One region of the Micromonospora sp. SH-82 genome, then DNA from elsewhere that is predicted to be linked to it. Evidence: predicted binding sites of a transcription regulator. Region 1 holds the regulator's gene; the other holds the start of a gene.
The links. The regulator HrcA, encoded in region 1, represses chaperone genes, less so after heat shock. The targets are predictions, from matches to a motif close to GGTTNGCACNCTCNNNNNGAGNGTGCNAACC.
Positions count from the first base shown of each region.

Region 2: a site for HrcA is predicted at 3,515-3,545, ahead of groES (co-chaperone GroES). Genes of this name have one in related genera too.

Region 1 covers NZ_CP148049.1:5,990,075-5,996,556, forward strand. Annotated here, with positions in the region: gene ppk2 (polyphosphate kinase 2) at 1-482, opposite strand, end outside; gene WHN02_RS26310 (16S rRNA (uracil(1498)-N(3))-methyltransferase) at 534-1,268, opposite strand; gene dnaJ (molecular chaperone DnaJ) at 1,270-2,409, opposite strand; gene hrcA (heat-inducible transcriptional repressor HrcA) at 2,466-3,488, opposite strand; gene WHN02_RS26325 (DUF4870 domain-containing protein) at 3,695-4,429, shown strand; gene hemW (radical SAM family heme chaperone HemW) at 4,454-5,683, opposite strand; gene WHN02_RS26335 (enoyl-CoA hydratase-related protein) at 5,696-6,482, shown strand, end outside.
Region 2 covers NZ_CP148049.1:284,319-290,800, forward strand. Annotated here, with positions in the region: gene WHN02_RS01225 (hypothetical protein) at 42-1,277, shown strand; gene groL (chaperonin GroEL) at 1,348-2,994, opposite strand; gene groES (co-chaperone GroES) at 3,065-3,379, opposite strand; gene WHN02_RS01240 (THUMP-like domain-containing protein) at 3,805-4,998, shown strand; gene ybaK (Cys-tRNA(Pro) deacylase) at 5,103-5,585, shown strand; gene WHN02_RS01250 (sugar ABC transporter substrate-binding protein) at 5,783-6,482, shown strand, end outside.

The DNA of each region.
Region 1 (6,482 bases):
AGGTACTCCTTGCGGGTGCAGAACCCCATCACCCGTTCCACCCCGGCCCGGTTGTACCAGGAGCGGTCGAACAGCACGATCTCGCCCGCCGCCGGCAGGTGGTCGATCCACCGCTGGAAGTACCACTGGGTGGACTCCCGCTCGTTCGGCTTGGTCAGCGCCACCACCTTGGCCCCGTCCGGGTTGAGGTGTTCCATGAAGCGCTTGATGGTGCCGCCCTTGCCGGCCGCGTCCCGCCCCTCGAAGAGGATCACCAGCCGCTCGCCCGACTCCTTGATCCACTCTTGGAGCTTGAGCAACTCGATCTGGAGCAGCCGCTTGTCCCGGTCGTACTCGTCGCGCTCCATCCGGTGGTCGTACGGATAGTCCTCGCGCCAGGTGTCCACCGGGCTGCCGTCGGGGCGCAGCAGAACGGGGTCGTCGTCGTGGCCGTCAGCCACCCGGTAGTCGTCGGCGAGGTCCAGCAACGAGATGTCGGCCATGTCGATGTGTCTTACCCCGAACCTGCCGTCGAACCACCCGGTCCGGGCGGGTCACCAACGGGCGAGTCGGGTGGCGAGGACGGCGAGGGCGGCCACCCCGGCGGTGGAGGTACGCAGCACCGTCGGGCCGAGGCGTACCGTCCGGGCACCGGCCTCGGTGAACGTCGTCAGTTCGTGCTCGCTCACCCCGCCCTCGGGGCCGACGACCAGCACGATCTCCCCGGTCTCGGGCAGGTCGGCGGTGCTCAGCCGCTCCTGGGCGCCCTCGTGCAGGACGAAGGCGGCGGCGGCCCCGGCCACCCGCCGGGCCACCGTCGAGGTCGACTCGTCGGGCGCCCCGGCCACCACCGGCAGCCACGCCCGGCGGGCCTGCTTGGCCGCCTCCCGGGCGGTGGCCACCCACTTCTGTCGGGCCCGTACGCCCCGCTCACCGCGCCACTGCACCACGGAACGGGACGCCGCCCAGGGCACGATCTCGTCCACCCCGGTCTCGGTCATCGCCTGGACTGCCAGCTCGCCCCGGTCGCCCTTGGCGATGCCCTGCACCACCACCAGCCGGGGGACGTCGGCGTCGACGTACCCCCGGGAGGTGACCTCGATCTCCAGGCTGCCCCGGCCGACGAGGGTGACCACCGCGGCGGCGGTCCCGCCCCGACCGTCGGCGAGCAGAAGATCCTCGCCGACGCGCAGCCGTTGGACGGTGGCCGCGTGGTGCCCCTCCGGGCCGTCCAGGGTGAGCCGGTCCCCGGTCGGCAGCGCGTCGACCAGGAACAGCGGTGCCGACACGTCAGGCGTGCCCGTTGAAGGCGTCGCGCATCCGGGAGAAGAAGCCGCCCTGCTTGCTCAGCTCGGCGACCTCCTCGCCCCGGGTCTTGGCGAAGTCGCGCAGCATCCGCTCCTGGTCGGCGTCGAGCTTGGTCGGGGTCCGCACGTCGAGGTGGACGTAGAGGTCACCCCGGCCGGTGCCGCGCAGGTGCGGTACGCCCCGGGCCCGCAGCCGCAGGGTGCTGCCCGGCTGGGTGCCGGCCTTGACGTCGACGGTCTCCTCGCTGTCGAGCGTCTTGATGGTCAGCCGGGTGCCGAGGGCGGCGGCGGTCATCGGCACCGTCACCCGGCAGTGCAGGTCGTCGCCCTTGCGGGAGTAGACGTCGTGCGGCCGTTCGTGGATCTCGACGTACAGGTCGCCGGGGGTGCCACCGCCCGGACCGACCTCGCCCTGCTGGGCCAGCCGGATCCGCATGCCGTCCTCGACCCCGGCCGGGATCTTGACGGTGAGCGACCGGCGGGTCCGGACCCGCCCGTCACCGGCGCAGGTGGGGCAGGGGTGCGGGATGGTGGTGCCGTACCCCTGGCAGACCGTGCAGGGCCGGGCGGAGACCACCTGGCCGAGGAAGGTCCGCTGCACCGACTGCACCTCGCCCCGACCACCGCACGCCTCGCAGGTGTCCAGGTGGGTTCCGGCGGCGGTGGCCGCCCCGGAGCAGGTGGTGCAGAGCACTGCGGTGTCGACGGTGATCGGGGCCTCCACCCCGAAGGCCGTCTCGTTCAGGTCGAGCTCCAGCCGCAGGATCGCGTCGGCACCCGGACGGGTACGCGGTCGCGGCCCCCGGGTCGCGCCACCGGCGCCACCGAAGAAGGCGTCCATGATGTCCTGGAACCCGGCGAACGGACCGGCTCCCGGTCCACCCGGGCCGGCACCTCCGCCGCCCGGAGCCAGCGGGTCCCCGCCCAGGTCGACGATCTGCCGTTTCCGGTCGTCCGAGAGGACCTCGTACGCGGCGTTGATGTCCTTGAACTTCTCCTGGGCCTCCGGATCCGGATTCACGTCCGGATGGAACTGCCGCGCCAGCTTGCGGTAGGCGCGCTTGATCTCGTCGTCGGAGGCTTCCCGGCTCACGCCGAGAATGCCATAGTAGTCCCTGGCCACTGCGTCCCGTGTCCTCATGTTCGTCTCGCTCTGCGCCGATCGTCGGCCCGACTGGATCAGTTCTGGGCCAGCAACTCGCCCACGTAGCGTGCCACGGCTCGTACCGTGGCGATGGTCCCGGGGTAGTCCATCCGGGTCGGCCCCAGCACACCGAGCCCACCCACGATGGTGGCACCCGGCCCGTAGCCGGTGCTGACCACGGAGGCGGCCCGGAGATTGTCCACTTCGTTCTCGTCGCCGATCAGCACCCGGGTGGTGCTCGGCTCGGCCTCACCGATGAGCTTGAGCAGGACGACCTCCTCCTCGAGCGCCTCCAGGATCGGCCGCAGCGACCCCTGGAAGTCGAGCAGGCCGCCCCGGGTGAGGTTGGCGGTGCCGGCCAGCGCGAGCCGCTCCTCGTGGCGCTCGACCAACGTCTCCAGCAGCACGGTGGAGAGGGTGGTCATGGCCGGCCTCAGCTGCGTGGGTGCCTCGTCGACGAGCACCTGGACCAGCGGCGGGGTCTCCGACAGCCGGGTCCCGACGAGCTTCTCGTTCATCAGCCGACGCAGGTCGGTGACGTCGTCGGCGGGGACCGGGGCGGGCAGCTCGACCAGCCGTTGCTCCACCCGCCCGGTGTCGGCGATCATCACCAGCATCAGCCGGGTGGTGGAGATCGGCACCAGCTCCAGGTGCCGGACCGAGGAACGGGCCAGGCTCGGATACTGCACCACCGCCACCTGGCGGGTCAGCTGGGCCAGCAGTCGCACGGTGCGGTGCACCACGTCGTCGAGGTCGACCGCGCCGACCAGGAACCGCTCGATGGCCCGCCGCTCGGCCGGGCTCAACGGCTTGACCCGGGACAACCGGTCGACGAAGAGGCGGTAGCCGCGGTCGGTGGGGACCCGGCCGGCGCTGGTGTGCGGCTGCCGGATGTAGCCCTCCTCCTCCAGGACCGCCATGTCGTTGCGGACCGTGGCCGGGGAGACCCCGAGCTGGTGCCGCTCGACCAGGGCCCGGCTGCCGACCGGCTCCTGGGTGGCGACGTAGTCCTCGACGATCGCGCGCAGTACGGCGAGTTTGCGGTCGTCGAGACCCATCTCCCACCTCCCGTCCCGCGCCGGTCGACCTCGACCGCGTCGCGCCCTGGCACTCGACTGTAGCGAGTGCCAGTCTACGTCCGCTGCCCCCACCGGCGCGATGATCAGTGACGGACCACCCGTACGTCGATGTCCTGGTGGATCTCGACGCCCCCCGGCCGGTGTTGCGCTGGTGCCGGTTGCCAGGGGGGCCTACCGTGTCCGTCATGACCGAACCGCCCCGCCCGCCCGGATCGGGCGATCCCGGCCGCCCGGCACCAGACCCGACGGCTCCGCTGCCCCCCACCCCGCCTTCGTCTGCGGCCGAGCCGCCGCCCACGACGGGGTCGGCCGGTCACGAACCACCCACGGCACCACTGTCCGGGACGTCCGGCCCCGGTGGGTACCCCCCACCCGGTGGGTTCGGTTCACCGGAGCAGCCGGACTCAGGCGGCGGATACCCACCGCCGGGTCCCCCGCCCGGCGGCTATCCCCCACCGGGCGGGTCGTACCCACCCGGTGGGGGCTACGACCCGGGCACGCCCGGGGGTTACGGTGCCGGCCCGGCCGGATACGGCCCCCCGCCGCCCGGATACGGCCCCCCGTCCGGTCTGAGCAACGACGACAAGACCTGGTCGCTGATCGCCCACTTCGGCGGGGCGGCGGGCGTCGTGGTCGGTGGCGGTCTGCTCGGCTGGGTGGCCCCGCTGGTGGCGATGATGGTCCGGGGACCGCAGTCGGCCACCGCCCGGGCCCACGCCGTGGCCGCGCTGAACTTCCAGCTCACCTGGGTGATCGCGCTCGCGGTGAGCATCGTCCTGGCCATCATCACCTGTGGCCTGCTCGGCTTCCTGCCGTTCGTCGTCGGCCTGGTCCCGCTGGTCTTCGGGATCATCGGCGGGCTCAAGGCCAACGAGGGCCAGCTGTACCGCTACCCGATGACGTTCACCTTCGTGAAGTGACCCGCAGCGTCGTCCGCGACCGGCTCACGGCAGCAGGTCGCGGACGACGGCGTCGGCCAACAGCCGCCCCCGCAGGGTGAGCACGGCCCGACCGGCGGCGAACCGCGACCCGTCGAGCAGCCCCCCGGCCAGGGCCCGGTCGGCACCGGCCCGACCGGCCTCGTCGAGGGTCTCCAGCGGCAGTCCGTCGGCGAGGCGGAGCCGGAGCATCACGTCCTCCATGTGCGCCTCGGCCGAGGTGAGCACCTCCCGGGCCTGCCCCGGTGAGGCGCCCTCGGCGAGCCGTCGGGCGTAGGCGGTGGGGTGCTTGACGTTCCACCAGCGGACCCCGCCGACGTGGCTGTGCGCCCCCGGCCCCAGGCCCCACCAGTCCCCGCCGGTCCAGTAGAGCAGGTTGTGCCGACACCGGGCGGCCGGCGTACGGGCCCAGTTGGAGACCTCGTACCAGGAGAAACCGGCCGCGCCGAGGGCGGCGTCGGCGGCCAGGTAGCGGTCCGCCGCGACGTCGTCGGAGGGGTACGGCAGCTCACCCCGACGCATCCGGGTGGCGAGTCGGGTGCCGTCCTCCACGATCAGGGCGTACGCGCTGACGTGGTCCACGCCGGCGGCCACCACCTCGTCGAGGCTGGCCGCGAAGTCCTCCGCCCGCTCCCCCGGGGTGCCGTAGATCAGGTCCAGGTTGACGTGGTCGAACCCGGCGTCGCGGGCCTCCAGGGCGGCGGCGGTGGCCCGGCCGGCGCTGTGCCGCCGGTCGAGGACGGCCAGCACCCCGGGAGATGCCGACTGCATGCCCAGTGAGATCCGGGTGTATCCGGCAGCCCGGAGGGTCTTCAACGACGCGGGGGTGACCGACTCGGGGTTGGCCTCGGTGGTCACCTCGGCGTCGGCGGCGAGCCCCCAGGTGCGGTCGACGGCTTCGAGCAGCCGGGCCAGATCGTCGGCGGGCAGCAGGGTCGGGGTCCCGCCACCGACGAAGACGGTGTCCACCCGGGGTGGCGGGGAGTCGCCGAGCACCCGCCGCGCCAGCTCCACCTCGGCCAGCACCGTGTCGGCGTAACCGTCCCGGCTCCCACCGCCCCCCAGCTCGGCGGCGGTGTAGGTGTTGAAGTCGCAGTACCCGCAGCGGCTGGCGCAGAACGGGACGTGGAGGTACACCCCGAACCCGCGCGCACCGACGGCGGCGGTGGCGGTGTCGGGGAGGGTTCCGTCTACCGGAACGGTTTCGCCATCTGGGAGGAGACCGGGCACAGCCACTAGTGTGCCCGCATGAGCTCTCCCGACCCTCTGGTGCGGGTCGCCACGTCCCGTGGGGTGACCACCCTCACGCTGGACAGCCCGCCCAACCGCAACGCCCTCTCCACGCCGCTGATGACCCAGCTGCTGGCCGGGCTGGACGCCGCCGTCGCCGACGACACCGTCCGGGTGGTGGTACTCGACCACACCGGCCCGGTCTTCTGCTCCGGTGCCGACCTGAAGGAGACCGCTGCCGCCTCGGTGGCGGGGACCGTGCCGGCCGGGCGCCTCGGCGACGTCCTGGCGGCCGTCCGGGAGTGCCCGAAGCCTGTGCTGGCCCGGGTCGCCGGACCGGCCCGCGCCGGGGGGTTGGGCCTCATCGCGGCCGCCGACCTGGCGATCTGCGCCGAGGATGCCACGTTCGCCTTCACCGAGGTCCGGATCGGGGTGATCCCGGCGGTGATCTCCGCGACGGTGCTGCCCCGGCTGGCCCCCCGTGCCGCCGCCGAGCTGTACCTGACCGGGGACACCTTCGACGGCCGGCGGGCCGCCGAGGTCGGCCTGGTCACCACCGCCGTCCCGGCCGGGGAGCTGGACGCGACGGTGGCCCGGTTCTGCGCCTCGCTGGTCCGTGGGGCACCCGGGGCGCTGGCCGGCACGAAGCAGCTGCTGTCCCGACCGGCCCCGGCCGACCTGCGGGCCGAGCTGACCACCCTCTCCGAGCTGTCGACCGGGTACTTCCTCTCGGCCGAGGGGCGCGAGGGGGTGCGGGCCTTCCGGGAGAAGCGGGATGCGAAATGGGTTCCCGCCTCGACCGACC
Region 2 (6,482 bases), 540 kb from region 1:
GCCCGGCACCGGTGTCGGAGGGTTCTGCGAGGATCCGGCAGATGCGAATCGACATCGCGGATCCCCCGACGCTGTGGGCCCGGTGGGGTGCCCTCGCCGCCGCCCTGACCACCCTCGGCAACGACGACGTGTACTGGTGCGACGCGAACGGCGCCCACCATGACGACCACGGCGGCAACTGGGCCCGGCTGGTGCTCGTCGAGGGTGGCCGGGCGGTGCTCTTCGGCTACGACCACGAGTACAGCGACACCACCTGGGCGAGCCCTCCGCTCGACCTGCTCGCCGGGGCACCCGCCTGGCTGCCCTGGCCCGAGTTGACCCGGTACGCCGAGAGCGACGAGCTCGGCTACGTCTACTGGTACGACGACGGGTGGACCCGGGTGCCGTACCCGGACCCGTCCCTCGACGACGGTCTGCGGGCCTGCGCCCGGGCCGTCCTCGACGCCGAGCAGGCCCGGCGGGAACTCGGCGAGGTGGTCTTCGAGTGGGGCGGACACCACCCGACCGACGAGCCGACCGAACGGGCGGAGGTGACAGTCGAGGCCGACCGGCTGCTCGCCGCCGCCACCGCCGCCACCGTCGACGAGTCCGCCCTGGACCGGCTGCTCGGCCGGATCCGCCCCGGGGCCGCTGTCGATCCGGGTGCGGGAGCGGCGATGGCCGCCCGCTTCGGGCTCACCCCCACGACGGTGCCGCCGACGGTGGCCGCCGGCACCGAGGTCCCGGACCGGCTGGTCCGCGCCCTCAGCGACGACGGGCACGACGCACTGGTCTGGGCGGCGATGCGACAGGCCGTGGAGGCGGAGCGTCCCGCCCCGGCCGAGACCCCGGAGCTCGCCGCGCTCGTCGGGTGGGCCCGCGATCGCGCCCCGGCGGGTGACGGCCGGTGCTCGGTGACGTTCACGGTGACCGACGGGGCGCTGCGCCAGCACAGCGGCGGCACACCCCCGGCCGCCCGGCCCGACGAGGACCGGTGGGCGGTCTTCGAGGAGGCAGTGGAACGGGTACGCCGACTGCACCGGGCGGAGGCGGACCAGGAGCACGGCCGGTGGATCTTCCTCCGGGTCGAGACCACCGCCGACGACTTCACTGTCGAACGCCACTACGACTCGTGGCCCGCCGGACTCCCTGTCGACAGGCACGGCGGACCGGGGCGTACCGAGTTGCGGAAGGAGCTGGACCGACGGGGTCCGGCCTTCCGGCCCGCCTGGGGTGTCCTGCTGGCCCCGGAGGTCGCCTACCTCGGGCCACCGCCGCCCTTCACCGACCTGGTCTGACCTCCGGCACGGAAGAACCCCTCCTCGACCGGCGAGAAGGGGTTCTCCTACTGCACGAGGTACGGGTGGGTCAGAAGCCCGGCCCGTGCTGGTGGCCGTGGCCGTGCGAGTGGCCGTGGCCACCGGCGGCGGCCGGCTCGGCCTTCTCCGGCTTCTCCACCACCAGGCTCTCGGTGGTGAGCACCAGGCCGGCGATCGAAGCGGCGTTGGTGACCGCGTTGCGGGTCACCTTCACCGGGTCGATGATGCCGCTCTTGGCCAGGTCGACCCAGGAGTCGGTGGCGGCGTCGAGGCCGTTGCCCCACTCCTGGCCGACGACCTTCTGGACCACGACGTACCCGTCGTGACCGGCGTTCGAGGCGATCCACCGCAGCGGCTCGACGAGCGCGGAGCGCAGGATCGAGACACCGACCTTCTCGTCACCGGTGAAGCCGAGGTCGTCGGCGAGCACCGGCAGGATCTGCGCCAGGGCGGCACCGCCGCCGGGGACCGTACCCTCCTCGACAGCGGCCTTGGTCGCGGCGATGGCGTCCTCGATGCGGTGCTTGCGCTCCTTCATCTCGACCTCGGTCGCCGCCCCGGCCTTGATGACGGCGATGCCGCCGGAGAGCTTCGCGAGACGCTCGGAGAGCTTCTCCCGGTCCCAGTCGGAGTCGGTGGCCTCGATCTCCTTGCGGATCTGCGCGACCCGGTCGGAGACCTCCGAGGACTGCCCGCCACCGTCGACGATGGTGGTGGTCTCCTTGTCGACCACGATGCGCCGGGCAGAGCCGAGCACCTCCAGGCCGACCTGGTCGAGCTTGTGGCCCAGCTCCGGGGCGACCAGCTCGGCCCCGGTGGCGATCGCCAGGTCCTGGAGCATCGCCTTACGGCGGTCACCGAAGCCGGGGGCCTTGACCGCGCAGACCTTGACGGTCTTGCGCAGGGCGTTGACCACCAGGGTGGAGAGCGCCTGTCCCTCGACGTCCTCGGCGACGATCAGCAGCGGCTTGCTGTCGGAGAGCACCTTCTCCAGCAGCGGCAGCAGCTCCTCGATCGCCGAGATCTTCTGCGTGGTGATCAGGATGTACGCGTCTTCGAGGACGGACTCCTGGGACTCCGCGTCGGTGACGAAGTTGGGCGAGATGAAGCCCTTGTCGAACTGGAGACCCTCGGTCACGTCCAGCTCGGTGTGCAGGGCGGAGCCCTCCTCGACGGTGATCACACCGTCGCGGCCGACCCGCTCCATCGCCTCGGCGATCAGCTCGCCGATCGTGGCGTCCTGCGCGGAGATCGTCGCGACGTGCGCGATGGACTCCTTGCTGGAGACCTCCACCGCCCGGTCCAGCAGGGCCTCGGAGACCTTCTGCGCCGCGGCGTCCAGGCCCCGCTTCAGCCCGATCGGGTTCGATCCGGCGGTCACGTTGCGCAGACCCTCGCGGATCATCGCCTGGGCCAGCACGGTCGCGGTGGTGGTCCCGTCGCCGGCGACGTCGTTGGTCTTGGTCGCCACCTCCTTGACCAGCTGCGCGCCGAGGTTCTCGTACGGGTTGGTGAGCTCGATCTCCTTGGCGATGGTCACACCATCGTTGGTGATCGTCGGCGCACCGAATTTCTTGTCCAGGACGACGTTGCGCCCGCGCGGGCCGAGAGTGACCTTGACCGCGTCCGCGAGGGCGTTGACACCGTGCTCCAGCAGGTGCCGGGCGTCGTCCGAGAAGCTCAGGATCTTCGCCATCAATGTCCCTTCGAAGCGTCGCTGCCCCGGCCCGGCGAGCCGGACCGGGGCAGCGACACGGATCGGTTGCTTACTTCTCGATGACCGCGAGGACGTCGCGCGCGGAGAGGACCAGGTACTCCTCGCCGGCGTACTTGACCTCGGTGCCGCCGTACTTGGAGTAGAGGACGACGTCGCCGACCTGCACGTCGACCGGAACCCGGTTGCCCTTGTCGTCGATACGACCCGGGCCGACGGCGAGGACGGTGCCCTCCTGCGGCTTCTCCTTGGCGGTGTCGGGAATCACGATGCCCGACGCAGTGGTGGTCTCAGCCTCGTTCGCCTGGACCACGATCCGGTCCTCGAGCGGCTTGATCGCAACCTTGGTCGCGGTAGTCACGGGCATACCCTCCTGGGGTATTGAGTTTCGTAGCCGGTCGACAATCCGACCAGCGTCAATCTGCCACATGCCACCGGGCGGGGCCGTCGTCGCGGGTGTCGGTCCGCCTGGCGTTCAGCACCCCGACCGCAGGGGTCAGGATGCTGGCACCCTCAGGGTGAGAGTGCTAATCGCAGGTTATTCCTCGGCTAGCACTCCGTCAAGGAGAGTGCCAACGAGACCCCCGTCGTGTCCACCCCCGCCGCCCCCTCGACCACCGTCGCCAGGCTTTCGCCACTGATGACCGCACCACGCCGACGACCTCTCGCCAGAGCGTGACCGGATCCCTACCCTGCGACGCCAGAGCCGGTTGGACACCGACGGAGTCGACGGGACAGTCGGGGCTGACGGGTGGGGGCGTCGGCTGTCGACCGGCCCGCGACAATGGCCCGGTGGATCTGGAACAGCTCGCCGCGCTGCGTACCCCCGAGGGGTCGGCGGTGCTCGCCGAGGCCGCGCAGCTGGCCGGCGGTGACCCGCTGCACGCGGCGGCGGCGCTCCGCACGACGGGTGTCGCGCCCGGCCTCGCCGCCGCTGCACTGACCCAGGCCGAGCTGCGCCGTCGGGCGGTCGGGAAGTTCGGCCCGGCCGCCGCCGGGATGTTCCTCACCCGCCCCGGCCTGGAACAGGCCACCCGGGGGGTCGTCGCCCGGCGGCGGGCCGACCGGCTGCGGGCCGCCGGGGTGCGGACCCTCGCCGACCTCGGGTGCGGCCTCGGGGCCGACGCGCTCGCCGCCGCCCGCTCCGGCATCCGGGTGTACGGCGTGGAGGCCGACCCGCTCACCGCCGCGATGGCCGCCGCCAACGCCGAGGCCGCCGGGCTGGCCGGCATGTTCACGGTGACCTGCGGCGACGCCACCACCTTCGACGTGACCACCGTCGACGCGGTCTTCTGCGATCCGGCCCGCCGCCGGGGCGGCACCGGCCGACGGATCTTCGACCCGAACTCGTACTCCCCGCCCTGGGACTTCGTCACCGGGCTGGCCGAGCGGGTTCCCCACACGGTGGTCAAGGTGGCCCCGGGGATCGACCACGCGCTGATCCCGGCCGGTGCCGAGGCCGAATGGGTGAGCGTGGGCGGTGACCTGGTCGAGGCGGCCCTCTGGTGCGGCCCCCTCGCCGGGTTCCCCCGCCGCGCCACCCTCCTCGGCAAGGAAGGGCCCCCCGTCGACGCCGCCGGGTTGACCGGGGACGGGACGGCCGAGGCACCGGTCGGGCCGGTCGGTCGCTACCTGTACGACCCCGACCCCGCAGTGGTCCGCGCCCACCTGGTCGCCGAACTCTCCGCCGAACTGGGTGCCACCCTGGCCGACCCGACGATCGCCTACCTCTACGCCGACCGGGCGGTCGACACCCCGTACGCCCGGTGTCTGGAGGTCACCGACGTGCTGCCGTTCTCCCTCAAACGGCTCCGGAGCCTGCTGCGGGATCGGGGGGTCGGCCGGGTGGAGATCCTCAAGCGCGGGTCGGCCCTGGAGCCCGAGAAACTCCGCCGCGACCTGCGGCTCGCCGGTGACCTCCCGGCCAGCCTGGTGTTGACCCGGGTCGCCGCCGCCCCCACCGTCCTGGTCTGCCGTCCGGTCTGAGCCACCCACCGGCCGCCAGGGCACGGCGGACCGGGACACGGCCGGACACGGCCGGACACGGCCGGACACGGCGGGGCACGGCAGGGCCGGTATAGCGTGAGGGCATGGCGGGACGGGGTACGCCGGCGACGGCACTGTTGACCCGGCAGGGGATCACCCACCGCCTTCATCCGTACGACGTGTCGCCGGACGCGCCGCACTACGGGGCGTCGGTCGCCGAGGCGCTCGGGGTGCCCGGGGACCGGCTGTTCAAGACCTTGGTGGGTGAGGTCGACGGGGTCCTGGTGGTGGCCGTCGTACCGGTGACCGGCGAACTCGACCTCAGGAGGCTCGCGGCGGCGACGGGCGGCAAGCGGGCCGTCCTGGCCGAGCGGCCGGTCGCGGAGCGGGTCACCGGGTACGTCCGTGGCGGGATCAGCCCGCTCGGCCAGCGCCGACGGCTGCCCACGGTGGTCGACTCGTCGGCCCTGGACCGGGACACCGTGTACGTGTCGGCGGGGCGTCGGGGTCTCCAGGTCGAACTCGCCCCGACGGACCTGGTCGCCCTCACCGGGGCCACCGTCGCCCTCATCGCCGCCCCCGCCTGACCGGCCGTACGTCCCCACCGACGACCGTCGACGCCCTCGTCTGACAGGCCTCGGCGACGGGCGCGTTGCGGGATTGTTACCGCCGCCAACAATTTTCTGGCCTCGATGGCCTTGCGGGCGAAGTGTGACCCGGAATACGTTGCCGGACACAACAAACCACCGCCACGTCGAAACCCACCCCGAAAGGACCCGTGCACATGCGCAAGGGCTTCCTCACCGTCGCCGCCGTGGGCCTGCTGGCCACCGGCAGCCTGACCGCCTGCGGCGACGACTCCGCCGGGACCGAGGCCGGCAGCGACACCAAGGCGAAGATCGGCGTCATCCTGCCGGACAGCAAGTCCTCGGCCCGCTGGGAGACCGCCGACCGCCGGTTCCTGGAAGAGGCGTTCAAGGCCGCCGGAGTCGAGTACGACATCCAGAACGCGCAGAACGACAAGAACGCGTTCCAGACCATCGCCGACCAGATGATCACCAACGGGGCGACCGTCCTGATGATCGTCAACCTGGACTCCGGCACCGGCAAGGCGGTGCTGGACAAGGCCAAGTCGCAGGGCGTGGCCACCATCGACTACGACCGGCTGACCCTGGGCGGTTCGGCGGAGTACTACGTCAGCTTCGACAACGAGGCGGTCGGCAAGCTCCAGGGCGAGGGCCTGAGCAAGTGCCTGGCCGACCAGGGCGTGCAGAAGCCGACGATCGCGTACCTCAACGGCTCGCCGACTGACAACAACGCCACCCTGTTCAAGGCCGGGTACGACTCCGTCCTGAAGCCGAAGTTCGACAGCGGCGAGTACACCAAGGGTCCGGAGCAGTCGGTGCCGGACTGGGACCCGGCGCAGGGGGCCACGCTCTTCGAGCAGATGCTGACCCAGACCGGCGGCAAGATCGACGGGGTGC